Regions from separate parts of the Hydrogenophaga laconesensis genome, predicted to be linked through region 2. Evidence: predicted binding sites of a transcription regulator. Region 2 holds the regulator's gene; each other region holds the start of a gene.
What was found. Region 2 encodes FNR, which switches genes on or off when oxygen is low (the NO sensors DNR and NnrR bind a similar motif). Its sites were predicted from a motif close to TTGATNNNNATCAA; they were not measured.

Region 1 (4,111 bases), on a different contig from region 2:
TGCGCCGTCACGCGCGACCTCGGCCTGGACCCGGCGAAGGTCAACCCGAACGGCTCGGGCATCTCGCTGGGCCACCCCATCGGTGCCACGGGCGCGCTCATCACGGTGAAGGCCATCCACGAACTGCAGCGCATCCAGGGCCGCTATGCGCTGGTGACCATGTGCATCGGTGGTGGCCAGGGCATTGCGGCCATCTTCGAACGGGTCTGACCCGCCGCCCTGCGCCATGCAAGCAGAACAGCGCGACACGCTTCTGCGGACGTTGAAGCAGCGCTTCGACAAGCACACGCAACGGCACACCGGGGTGAGATGGGCCGAGGTGGAAGCCCGGCTGCAAGCGAACCCCGACAAGCTGAAGGCGTTGCTCGCCATGGAGGAGACGGGAGGCGAGCCGGACGTCATCGGCCCGGTCGATGCCAGCGGCGCCTGCCTGTTCTGCGATTGCGCACCCGAGAGCCCGTCGGGCCGAAGAAGCCTCTGCTACGACGCCGAGGCACTGGCCTCGCGCAAGGAGAACAAACCAGCGGACAACGCGATGGACATGGCGAAAGCCATGGGCATCTCGTTGCTGACGGAAGCGCAGTACCGCCAGTTGCAGGCGTACGGTGAGTTCGACCTGAAGACCTCGAGCTGGGTGGCAACGCCACCCGGGATCCGCAAGCTGGGCGGCGCGCTGTTCTGCGACCGGCGCTACGGCCAGGTCTTCACGTACCACAATGGCGCGCAGTCGTACTACGCCGCGCGGGGCTTCAGGGGCTGGGTGAGCGTCTGACGTTCAGGGCGGATCAGTCGCCCTGGAAGCCACCCCGCCGGCAGGTCACCACCAGCGTATCGCGCCAGCCCAGCGCGCCCTCTTCCAGCGGCTGGATCGGTGTGCTCTCGTGGATCACGCGCGAGTCGTCGATCAGCAGCAGCGACCACGGCTCGCGCAGTGTGAAGCGCTGGCCACTGGGGCCGTTCGCTTCGAACACGCGGCTCTCCCCGCCCTTGATGGCGTGGCGGTCGACCATGAACACGGCGACCAGGTCCACACCGTCGCGGTGGGCACCTTCGGGCGTGGGGCGGCCAATGCCGTCGGTGGTGTCGATGCGGAACACGTGGGCCTCCACGCTCCAGGGCTGCGGGCCACGTAACTGGCTGGCCGCTTCGCCCAGCCGCGCAAGCAGGCGGCTCCACACCGGCAGCGCCACGGTGGCGGGTTCCATGGGTTCGAACCAGCGCTGCATGCCGCCGTGCAAGGCGTTGTATTCCAGCGGTTGCCAGTGGGCGCGGTGCGGCACCTGGCGCACGCGATCGTCCTCCACCACGAAGCAGCTGTGGCGCCGGCTGCGGTAACGACCACCGTCCTTCAGGTAGGCATCGGGTGGCAGCTGGTTCCAGCCGGTGTGCAGCTCGGCCAGATCCACCGGCCGCGCGGCGAGCCATTCGCTCACGTCGGCCGCACTGAGCAGCGCGAAACCGGTGGATTGCAGGGTGCTGTGCACCGCGGAAAGGGGCACGTAAGGAGGCTGGAATTCGCTGGTCATAACGCCGGCCAGTGTAGCGGCGCGCCGGTGGGCCCACAGGCCACCGGGCCTTGCGCGTGCCCAGCGTTTGCGCTGGATCAAGGCGCGCGGCGACGGCTACTGCCAAGCTCCGGCAACGCCTTGCAAGAGACAAAAGGAGCACCCGATGGCGACCCCCGTTGCGCAATGGTCCGAGGCCTTGAATCTGGACTACGGCCCGCTGGACACGATGAACCGCGAACTCATGGAGCGGCTGGCTCGCGCGCAGGCCGCGAACGACGCCGAGCTTCCCCAGGCCTGGGCCGACCTGGTGGCCCACGTCTCCACCCATTTCGGCCAGGAGGATGCCTGGATGCGCGACACAGGCCATGGCCGTTCGGACGCGCACGCGCTGGAACATCGCGTGGTGCTCAACCTCCTGCGCGAGGGCATCGGGCAGATCCGCAACGGCGATCTCGCACCGGCGCGCCAGATGGCTCGCGAACTGGGCGCCTGGTTCGCCAAACACACGCATGCGTTCGATGCGGCGCTGGCCCTGCACCTGCGGGGACACACCTTGAATTGACCCACAAGGCAACCCGGACACAGACCTGCGCACAAGCACCCGCCATGAGGTGGCGCGCATCACCGAGGAGACAGTCATGAACGACGAAGAACCCCAGCCGCCATCTTCGGTTTTCAATCTGCAGCTGGCCGAACTGAACGCGGGCGACCCGCTGCGCTGGCTTCGCCTGGGTTGGGCTGATTTCGTGCGCACGCCGGTGGGCCTGTTCTACGGCATGTGCTTCTTTCTCATGGGGCACGCGTTGCTGCTGGTGTTCCGCACCGCACCGGCCTATGTGCTGGCGCTCTCGGCGGGCTTCCTGTTGCTGGGGCCCTTCCTGTGCCTGGGTCTGTACCACGTGAGCCGGGCGCTGGAAGAAGGCCACCCGCCTTCGCTGCCGGATTCCTTGCTGGCCTGGGAGCAGACCAAGGGCTCGATCGCGATCTTCGCGGGCGTGTTGCTCATCCTGGAAATGCTGTGGGGCCGCGCGTCGCTGGTGGTGTTTGCGGTGTCGTTCAGCACCGTGCCCGACGCGCACAACCTGCCTGGCCAGCTGCTGGCGCGCGAGAACCTGGAATTCCTCATCACCTACACGCTGGTGGGTGGCGTCTTCGCCGGTCTGATCTTCGTCACCAGCGCCATCTCGATTCCCATGATCCTGGACCGCCAGACCGACGCGATCTCTGCCTCGCTCACGAGCATCCGGGCCTGCCTGCAGAACCCGGGCGTGATGGCCTGGTGGGGAGCGCTCATCACGCTGCTCGTGGTACTGGCGATGCTGCCGTGGTTCCTGGGTCTGATCGTGGTGGGGCCGGTGGTGGGCCATGCCACCTGGCACGCATACCGGCAGGCGGTGCCGGCGCGCTGACTCAGCCCTTGACGTTCACAACCAGCCGCCCGCGCACCTGGCCCGCCAGGATCTGGCTGGCGGCGGGGATCGCGTCCGCCAGGCCGATCTCGGTGATCATCGCGGCCAGCTGCGCGCGGTCCAGTGTGCGGGCCAGTTCGCCCCACGCGGCCTCGCGCTTCGCCATGGGAGCCATCACGCTGTCGATGCCATACAACGTGATACCGCGCAGGATGAAAGGCGCCACACTCGCGGGCAGGTCCATGCCCTGGGCCAGGCCGCAGGCGGCCACCGCGCCACCGTAGCGCGTGCTCGCGCAGGCGTTGGCCAGCGTATGACTGCCCACGGAGTCGACCACACCGATCCAGCGCTCCTTCTGCAAAGGCTTGCCGGGTGCGCCGAGTTCGTTGCGGTCGATCACCGCGGCGGCACCGAGCGACCTGAGGTAAGTCTCTTCCTGTGGCCGGCCGGTGGAGGCCACCACCGTATGGCCCAGCCCGGCCAGCAGCGAGATCGCCACACTGCCGACGCCACCACCCGCGCCCGTCACGAGCACCTCCCCGCTGCCGGCGGCCACACCCGCCTCGGCCCAATGTTTCTGCAGCGCCTGCACGCACAGCATGGCGGTGTAGCCGGCGGTGCCCAGGGCCATGGCGTCGCGCTCGCTCAAGCTGTCTGGCAGGGCCACGAGCCAGTCGCCTTTCACACGCGCCAGCTGCGACAGGCCACCCCAGTGCACCTCGCCCACACCGAAGCCGTTGAGCAGCACGCGGTCACCCGGCTTCCAGTCCGGGTGGTCGCTGTGCGTGACCGACCCGGCGAAGTCGATGCCAGGCACCATGGGAAAGCTGCGCACCACGGGCGACTTGCCAGTGATGGCCAGACCGTCCTTGTAGTTCACGGTGGAGTAGTCCACGCGCACCGTGACGTCACCACTGGCGGGCAGTTGCGCTTCGTCCAGTTGCGCGAGTTCGCAGCGGTAACCCGACTCGGGCTTGGTGATCAGCAAGGCATCGAACATGAACGTCTCCTAGGAAGGGGTGGATGGGGCCGACTCGCGCCACAGGCGCGCCGCCAGCCACCAGGCCAGCAGCGAATCGATCAGCGCCATCACGCCGAGCGCGAGGCGCAGCGCATCGGGCGGATCGGTGATCTGCACGAACAGCACGATGCACGAAGACAGCAACTGCAGCAGCACCATGAGCCAGAACAGGC
Region 2 (4,111 bases):
CACCCTGTGCGTGCAGGTCTGCCCCACCGGCATCGACATCCGCAAGGGCCTGCAGTACGAGTGCATCGGCTGCGCCGCCTGCGTCGACGTGTGCGACGACGTGATGGACAAGGTGGGTTACCCGCGCGGGCTGATCCGCTTCTCCACCCAGAACGGCGTGGCCAACGGCTGGAGCACGCGCCAGATGCTGCGCCGCGCCATGCGCCCGCGCGTGCTGGTCTACACCGCCATCCTGGCCGCGATCACCCTGGCCGTGGGCCTGAGCCTGTTCCTGCGCACACCGCTCAAGGTCGACGTGATCCGCGACCGGGGGGCGCTGGCCCGCATGGTGGAGCAGGGCCGCATCGAGAACGTCTTCCGCCTGCAGATCATGAACGCCACCGAGGTGCCCCAACGCTATGCCATCGGCGTCTCGGGTCTGCCAGGCATCGCGCTGGCCTCCAGCCCCGAGGTGGAGGTGCTTTCCACCGAGGTGCGCGCGGTGGCGGTGCGGGTGCAGATTCCGCCGGACGCGGCCAGCAGCGGCTCGCACCCGATCCAGTTCGACATTCGCGCCGTGGGCGACGAGGCGATCCATGTGTCCGAGAAGGCCGCGTTTCTTGTGCCGCGCTGAACTCTCATCTTCATCCGAGGAGCTTCCATGAACCCATCGACATCTCCCGCGGTCGCCGCGGCCCCCGTTGCCTGGTGGCGCGTGCCCCACATGTGGCTGGTCGTGGGCGGCCCGCTGGCCGTGGTCGTGGCCAGCATCTTCACCGCCTTCATCGCTGTCAGGAACGCCGACCCCGTGCTCGACAAGGCCGAGTTCGAACGCGACCGGCAGGCCGTGCAGGTGCTGGAAGGGCAGGCGAAGACGGATGCGCTGATCAAGCTGCAGCCCGCACACCAGGCCCGCAACCACGCGGCCTCGCCGGTGGTGCCCAGGGAGCCCTGAGATGAGCGCGCGCCCATGGATGGCCATTGCCTGGCCTGCCTTCCTGTTCGCAGCGGTGCTGGAAATGGTGGTGTTCGCCGCAGTGGATCCGGGCGATCTGCACGGGCTCAGCGGCGAGCCGCTGGGCTGGACCCGGCAGGCGGTCTACACCGTGTCGTTCTTCGTGTTCTGGGCCGTGACGGCCGCCGCCAGCGCGCTGAGCGTGGCTCTCGTCAACCGCAGGTCTGAGGGTTGACGATGCGGCGCAGGCCGTCGGTGTTCTTGATGTGCACGTAGCGCTGCTTCACATCGATGATGCCGTCCTCCACGAACTTGGAGAACGTGCGGCTGACGGTTTCCAGCTTCATGCCGAGGTAGCTGCCGATTTCCTCGCGCGTCATGCGCAGCACCAGCTCGGATTGCGAGAAACCCCGTGCGTGCAGGCGCTGCACCAGGTTGAGCAGGAAGGCGGCCAGCCGTTCTTCGGCGCGCATGCTGCCCAGCAGCAGCATCACGCCGTGGTCGCGCACGATCTCGCGGCTCATGATCTTGTGCACGTGGTGCTGCAGCGTGGTGAACTCGCGCGAGAGCTCTTCCACCTGGTCGAACGGCATCACGCAGACCTCGGCGTCTTCCAGGGCCACGGCGTTGCAGGAATGGTGGTCGCTCACGATGCCGTCGAGGCCGATGATCTCGCCCGTCATCTGGAACCCGGTCACCTGGTCGCGGCCGTCGGCCGTCGTCACACAGGTCTTGAAGAAGCCCGATCGCACGGCGTAGAGCGACGTGAACTTGTCGCCCACGCTGAACAGCGACGTGCCACGCTTGACGCGGCGGCGTTTGGAGATCACCTTGTCGAGCTTGTCCATCTCATCGGGGTTCAACCCCATGGGCAGGCAGAGTTCGCGCAGGTTGCAGCTCGAGCAGGCGACTTTGATGCTTTGAGCGTCCATTGGAAAAGGTCCAGATTCGCAAAAGGTTACAGCATACCCCCCAGGGGTGTGAATTGACGCCCCCGGAGGGGATCAGATCGACGTCTTTTGATCCGGATCAAAAGATATTGCGGGGCAGTGGCGCACAGTGAAGGCCTTGATGGAGATTCGATCTTGAGCCACGCCATATCCGAGGACCTGCTGCGGCGTTTCGACGTATCCGGGCCCCGGTACACCTCGTACCCCACTGCCGACAGGTTCGTGGAGGCCTTCACCGAGAACCAGTACATCCAGGCCCTGGAGCAGCGCCGCGCCGGCTCCATGGCCTTGCCCTTGTCGCTGTACGTGCACATTCCGTTCTGCGAATCAGTCTGCTACTACTGCGCGTGCAACAAGGTCATCACGAAACACCATTCGCGCGCGGCCGAGTACCTGCGCTACCTGGCGCGTGAAGTGGAGCTGCAGGTGGCTCACCTGGGCACGGGCCACAACGTGTCGCAGCTGCACCTGGGTGGCGGCACGCCCACCTTTCTCTCCGACGCCGAGCTGGAAGACCTCATGGCCATGCTGCGGCGCCACTTCACCCTGGTGCCGGGTGGCGAGTACTCCGTGGAGGTCGACCCGCGTACCGTGACCGAAGAACGCCTGAAGACGCTGGCCCGGCTGGGCTTCAACCGCCTGAGCTTCGGGGTGCAGGACTTCGACCCGGCGGTGCAGAAGGCCGTGCACCGCGTGCAGCCCGCCGGGCAGGTGTTTGAGCTGGTGGCGGCCGCGCGGCGCATCGGCTTCGAATCGGTGAATGTGGACCTGATCTACGGCCTGCCGCTGCAGACGCCCGAGTCGTTCGCGCGCACGCTGGCGCAGGTGAGCGAGCTGAGGCCCGACCGCATCGCGCTCTACGCCTACGCCCACCTGCCGTCGCGCTTCAAGCCGCAGCGCCGCATTGTGGCCGCCGAACTGCCCAGCGGGGGTGACAAGCTCGGCATGCTGTCCATGTCGCTCGACAAGCTCATGGCCGAGGGCTATGTGTACGTGGGCATGGACCACTTCGCGCTGCCCAACGACGCGCTGGCGGTGGCCAAGCGCCAGGGCCGGTTGCACCGCAACTTTCAGGGCTACAGCACCCAGCCCGATTGCGATCTGATCGCGCTCGGCGTTTCCGCGATCGGGCGCATCGGCGCCACCTACAGCCAGAACGCGAAAACGCTGGAGGAATACCGCGACCTGCTCGACCAGGGGCGGCTGCCCATCGTGCGCGGGCTGGCGCTCACGCGCGACGACTTGCTGCGCCGCGCCGTGATCATGTCGCTCATGTGCCAGGGCGAGGTGTTGTTCGAATCGATCGAACTCGGCCACCTGATCAACTTCCGCAGCTACTTCGCGCGCGAGCTCGATGTGCTGGAGGGCCTGGAAACCAACGGCCTCGTGCGCCTGAGCCCGACGGGCATCCAGGTCACGGAAACCGGCTGGTTCCTGGTGCGCGCCATCGCCATGGTGTTCGACAAGAACCTGCAGGTGGATCTGGACCGGGCGCGTTTCTCCCGGATCATCTGAGGCCAGGCCCGCGCCGCCACCATGCAGACCTCGATGGCGATCACAGCCCTCTTCATGGGCTTGGTGGGCGGGCCGCATTGCGTGGCCATGTGTGGCGCGGCCTGTGCCGGCGTGGCGCGTGCCGCCGGGCCGCGTGGCACGCAGGCGCTGGTGGGTTTCCAGCTCAGCCGCATGCTGGGCTACGCGTTGTTCGGCGCGTTCGCGGCGGGTTCCGTGCAGGGCCTGGCCTGGCTGGGCACCCACACCGCCGTGCTGCGGCCCGTGTGGACCATGTTCCATGTGGCCGCTTTGCTGCTGGGCGCGGTGCTGCTCTGGCAGGCCCGGCAACCGGCCTGGATCGAAAACCTGGGGCAGAACGTCTGGCGGCGTGCACGCCCGGTGATGGCCACGCTTGGGCCGCGCGCGCCGGTGGTGCTGGGCATGGCGTGGGCGCTCATGCCCTGCGGGCTTCTCTACTCGGCGCTGCTGGTCGCGTCGCTCTCGGCCAACGCGCTGGAAGGTGCGGCCATCATGGCCTTGTTCTCGATCGGCACCTCGGTCTCGCTGACCGCCGGGCCGTGGCTCCTCTTGCGGCTGCGCGGTGCGCGGTCGGGCCAGTGGGGCATTCGCCTCGCGGGCCTCGCGCTCCTGGCCACGTCAGGCTGGGCCCTTTGGATGGGCATCACACAGCCCACCGGCCTGTGGTGCCTGTGATGCGCCTTTAGTGAGACGG
Region 3 (4,111 bases), on a different contig from region 2:
GATCGTGTGGCGAAAGCCCTGCGGCCGCATCCACTCGTTGTAGTAGGCCGAGCGGTAGAGCGCGCCATCCTCGCGCAGGAAGGCGTCGAGGCGCTCGTTGGTGCGCACCACGCCCGGGCGGTGCAGGCGCTCGCTCACGCGGATCCAGGGGTTGTCGCGGGCGAAGTAGAGGTCGTTGAACCCCGCCAGCCAGCGCGGCGCGACGCCTTCGAGCGCGACCGGGCGGATCCGGCCGGACAGCTTGTCGAGGAAATAGAAGGTCTGCCCGTTGGAAGGAAAGGCCTGCGCGCACAGACGCATGGCCTCGGCCCAGGCGTCAGGCTCGAACACCGTGCGGTAGACGGTGTCGGTCAGCGACTCTTCCAGATCGGCTCGCATGTCGGCCAGCGTGCACCTTGAAATGAAGGGGATGCGCCCCGCTCCCATTGGGGGCAGCGTGGCGTGCTACACATTTTTGAGCTCGCCCATTGTGGTTGCGCGACGCCGATCCTTCAAGCGGAATGCGCACTAGCGCCTGACACCCTTTCTTTTCTCACCGGCGTGCCGGCGACGCGCAGCCCGCTCAAGGGCGGTAGCTCCTTCACGCGCGTGGTCTGGGTCGAACCCCGGGCGTGCGCAGTGCGGGGCACGGGCACCCAGCGGGCCGCCCAGAGCGCCCCGGTGCGCACGGCTTGTTGTCGCGTTCCCGTCGATCCACTGCCAGAACCCGCCAGGCCGGTGCCCGTTTGGGGAGGTCGCTGGCCCTTTTTCATGCCGGCAAGGCCGTCATTTGTAACCGTTCGTCGATCCGATTTTTAATAAATTTTTAATTAATATCAACCTAATATAAGTGAGTGTGCGCTCGCATTTGTGAAAGCATAAGAGACGAGAAAATCCGCGGATTTTTTGTTATTTGTCAAAAAAACATTAATAAAAACAACATTCTGTTAAATATGACAAGGTCATATTGGATGAATCTTCATACATCAAATTTCACGAATTCGTTACTTTTATCGCAGCAATGAGGTCGTGAATCGTTGAAGACTGGCGTGCGCCGATATAGTGCGCGCATGTAACAAAAGGCACGACTGTGTGCGGAGGTTTCTTCCGTCCGGCCGTGCCGGCGGTGGTCCGGTTGGCCACCTGGCGGGAACACACGCGGCGTCGCTCCGCGTGGCAGTAGAGGGAAAACCATGCTTCGTTTTTTTGCACGTGGTCTGGCCACGGGTAAGGGCGCCCTTGCGCCTTCGACAGCCATCGCGGCGCCCCGGGCCTCGCGGATCGTGCGGGCGTTCGGCTTGCTGGCGGCGCTCACCGTGTTCGCGGGCGCGGCGCACGCCACGCTGGTCGTGAGCCAGTCGGTGAGCGCCAGCACGATCGTGGTGGGCGAGCGCACGCGGCTGACGATCACCATCAGCAACGACAGCGCGCAGGAGGACGGCGCGCAGCTCGTCAATACGCTGCCGCCCCAGCTCCGGCTGTACCCGGCCGGGCATCCGGGCTACGTCGCGCCGACCACCTCTTGCGCGGGTGCCACGCTCAGCCCGGCCCCAGGTGCCGGCCCCGGTGGCGTCGACGTGCTCACCGTCAGCGGCTTCACCATCCCGCCGTACGCGGGCGGGGTCGATGGTTTCTGCACGATCTCGGTGGACCTCACGTCCTACAACGGCGGCGGCACCTGGAACAACGTCATCAACGCCACCGACCTCATGCCCGCGGCCGCTTCGCCCGCGCAGCAAAGCGTGCTGGTCAACAGCATCCTGCTGCCGGCGGTGTCCAAGAGCCTGGGCGGTGCCACGCTGGTGCAGGGCGCCTCGCGCACCGCGACCATCACCTTCACCAACCCCAACAGCGGCGTGAACATCCCGTTCACCAGCTTCACGGATTCGCTGCCGTCCAACCTCGAGGTGCTGGGCATCGTCGGCAACACCTGTGGCAGCAGCACCAGCTTCACGGCCGGCAGTGTCACGCTCACCGGTGGCGCCATTCCGGCCGGCTCGCCCGGCACCTGCAACCTGCAGTTCACCGTGCGCGGCGTGCTCGCCGCCGGTCAGGCGTCCGCCGCGGGCACCAACACCATCGCGGCCGGTGACGTGGGCAACACGCGCGGCCTGACCTACCCCGGCACCACCACCAACATCACCGTCAACAGCCCGATCACGCTGGCCAAGGGTTTCTCGGTCACGCCGCTGACCGCGGGTGCCGACTCGCTGCTGACCGTGCGCATCGGCAACAACAGCAGCGCCCCGCTGACCATCGTCGGCCTGAGCGACACCGTGGGCACCGGCTGGCCTGCCGCGTTGCGCAACTCGGGCGCCATCGGCGCGGCCAACCTGCTCGGCTGCGGCGCCGGCGCGAGCCTGGCCACGGGCACCGACGCGGGTGTCGACAAGGGCTTCGTGCTAAGCGGCGCCGAGGTGCCGGCCGGCGGTGAGTGCCGCATCCAGTTCAACGTCACCTCCACCACCACCGGCACCCACACCAACAGCTTCGCTTCGGGTGCGGTGAGCAACGCGCAGGGCTTCACCTCGCCGGCGCGCAGCGCGCCGATCGAGGTGCGCGACAACGCGCTCACCGTGGCCAAGGCGATCACGCCCACCACCGTGGCGCCTGGCGATGTCGCCACCTTCGCGGTCTCGGTGACCTCGTTCAGCCTCTCGCCACAGACCAGCGTGACGTTCACCGACACGCTGCCGACCGGCATGGTGTACGTGGATGCCAGCAATGGCGGCATCGCGCCAACGATCACCGGCGGCTGCAGCTTCAGTGCGCCCATGCCGGCACCGCTGGTGACCGCGCCCGCGTTCACCTTCGACTTTCCTGGTGCCGCGCCGGGCGGCACCACCTGCGTGGTGCGCTTCACCGCGCGCGTGCCCGACAACGCCGCACCCGCCACCACCCTCACCAACGCCAGCTTCGGCGCGGGCAACGGCACGGTGTCGGGCACGGCCGGCGCGGTCAGCCTCACGGCGGTCAACCCGCTGGTGGTGACCAAGACCTTCGACGGCGTGGTCGCGCGCCAGCGCTTCCAGGGCACGCCGTCGGTGGTCCAGATCGAACTGACCAACAACAACTTCTCGGCGCTCTCCAGCGTGGCCTTCAGCGACACGCTGCCCGCCGCGCTGCGCGTGGCGAGCCCGGCCAATGCCACCACCACCTGCGGCGGCACGGTCACCGCCAACCCGGGCGACACTGGCTTCTCGCTCAGTGGCGGCAGCCTCCCGCCGCGCGCGGGTACTTCGCCGTTCGCACCGGGCCAGTGCAGCGTGCGGGTGAACGTGGTCGGTGGCACGGTGGGCGTGCACACCAACACCATCCCGGTCAACGCCGTGACCGCCACCGGCACCGTGGCCAACGTGCCGGGCAGCACCCTCCGCAACCTGAACGCCACCAGCGCCACGCTGGAGTACCTGCCCGCACTCACGGTCGCCAAAACCTTCCTGACCAACCCGGTGCAGGTCGGCGGCACGAGCCGCGTGCGCATCACGCTGGGCAACACCGGCAACGGCCAGCTCACCGGCGTGAGCGCTACCGATCCACTGGCGGGCACCGGCCTGACCATCGCCGCCCCGCCGAACGCCAGCACCACCTGCGCGGGCCCTGTGGCACTCAACGTGCCCGCGGGGGGCACCAGCGCCGCGATCTCGGGCGCCACCATCGCCGGCGGCACCAGCTGCGACTTCCTGTTCGACGTCGTCACCAGCACCGGCACCGCCTCGGTGAACACGCTGGCGCCGGGCGCCGTCACCGCCGACGGCGGCGTGGCCAGCACCACCACCACCACGGCCACGCTGAACAAGGTCACCAGCAGTGTGAACCTCACCAAGGCGTTCACGCCGACCACCATCGCGGGCCCGGGCAGCGTCTCGCGCCTGACGATCAGCATCGACAACACCAGCGCCACCGCGCTCACCAACCTCGCGGTCAGCGACGCCATGCCCTCGGGCATGGTGGTGGGCGTCGTGCCCAATGCCACCACCACCTGCGCCGGTGGCCTGGTCGACGCGCCCTCTGGCAGTGGCACGGTGCGCCTCTCTGGTGGGAGCCTGGGTGGCAACAGCGCATGCACCGTCTCGGTGGACATCACCTCGTCGGTCGTCGGCACGCTGAACAACACGCTGCCGGCCGGTGC

Region 1: a site for FNR is predicted at 1,594-1,607, ahead of J2X09_RS12080 (bacteriohemerythrin). Genes of this name have one in related genera too.
Region 3: a site for FNR is predicted at 886-899, ahead of J2X09_RS22625 (DUF7933 domain-containing protein). Genes of this name have one in related genera too.

What each region holds. Positions count from the first base shown of each region.
Region 1 is NZ_JAVDWE010000006.1:53,791-57,901, forward strand. It holds gene bktB (beta-ketothiolase BktB) at 1-210, shown strand, start outside; gene J2X09_RS12070 (DUF4256 domain-containing protein) at 227-772, shown strand; gene J2X09_RS12075 (2OG-Fe dioxygenase family protein) at 786-1,526, opposite strand; gene J2X09_RS12080 (bacteriohemerythrin) at 1,672-2,070, shown strand; gene J2X09_RS12085 (DUF2189 domain-containing protein) at 2,147-2,917, shown strand; gene acuI (acrylyl-CoA reductase (NADPH)) at 2,919-3,917, opposite strand; gene J2X09_RS12095 (hypothetical protein) at 3,927-4,111, opposite strand, start outside.
Region 2 is NZ_JAVDWE010000018.1:106,481-110,591, forward strand. It holds gene ccoG (cytochrome c oxidase accessory protein CcoG) at 1-613, shown strand, start outside; gene J2X09_RS24065 (nitrogen fixation protein FixH) at 641-934, shown strand; gene J2X09_RS24070 (hypothetical protein) at 936-1,169, shown strand; gene fnr (fumarate/nitrate reduction transcriptional regulator Fnr) at 1,147-1,866, opposite strand; gene hemN (oxygen-independent coproporphyrinogen III oxidase) at 2,020-3,399, shown strand; gene J2X09_RS24085 (sulfite exporter TauE/SafE family protein) at 3,421-4,092, shown strand; gene J2X09_RS24090 (DMT family transporter) at 4,100-4,111, opposite strand, start outside.
Region 3 is NZ_JAVDWE010000016.1:83,518-87,628, reverse strand. It holds gene J2X09_RS22630 (helix-turn-helix transcriptional regulator) at 1-378, opposite strand, end outside; gene J2X09_RS22625 (DUF7933 domain-containing protein) at 1,173-4,111, shown strand, end outside.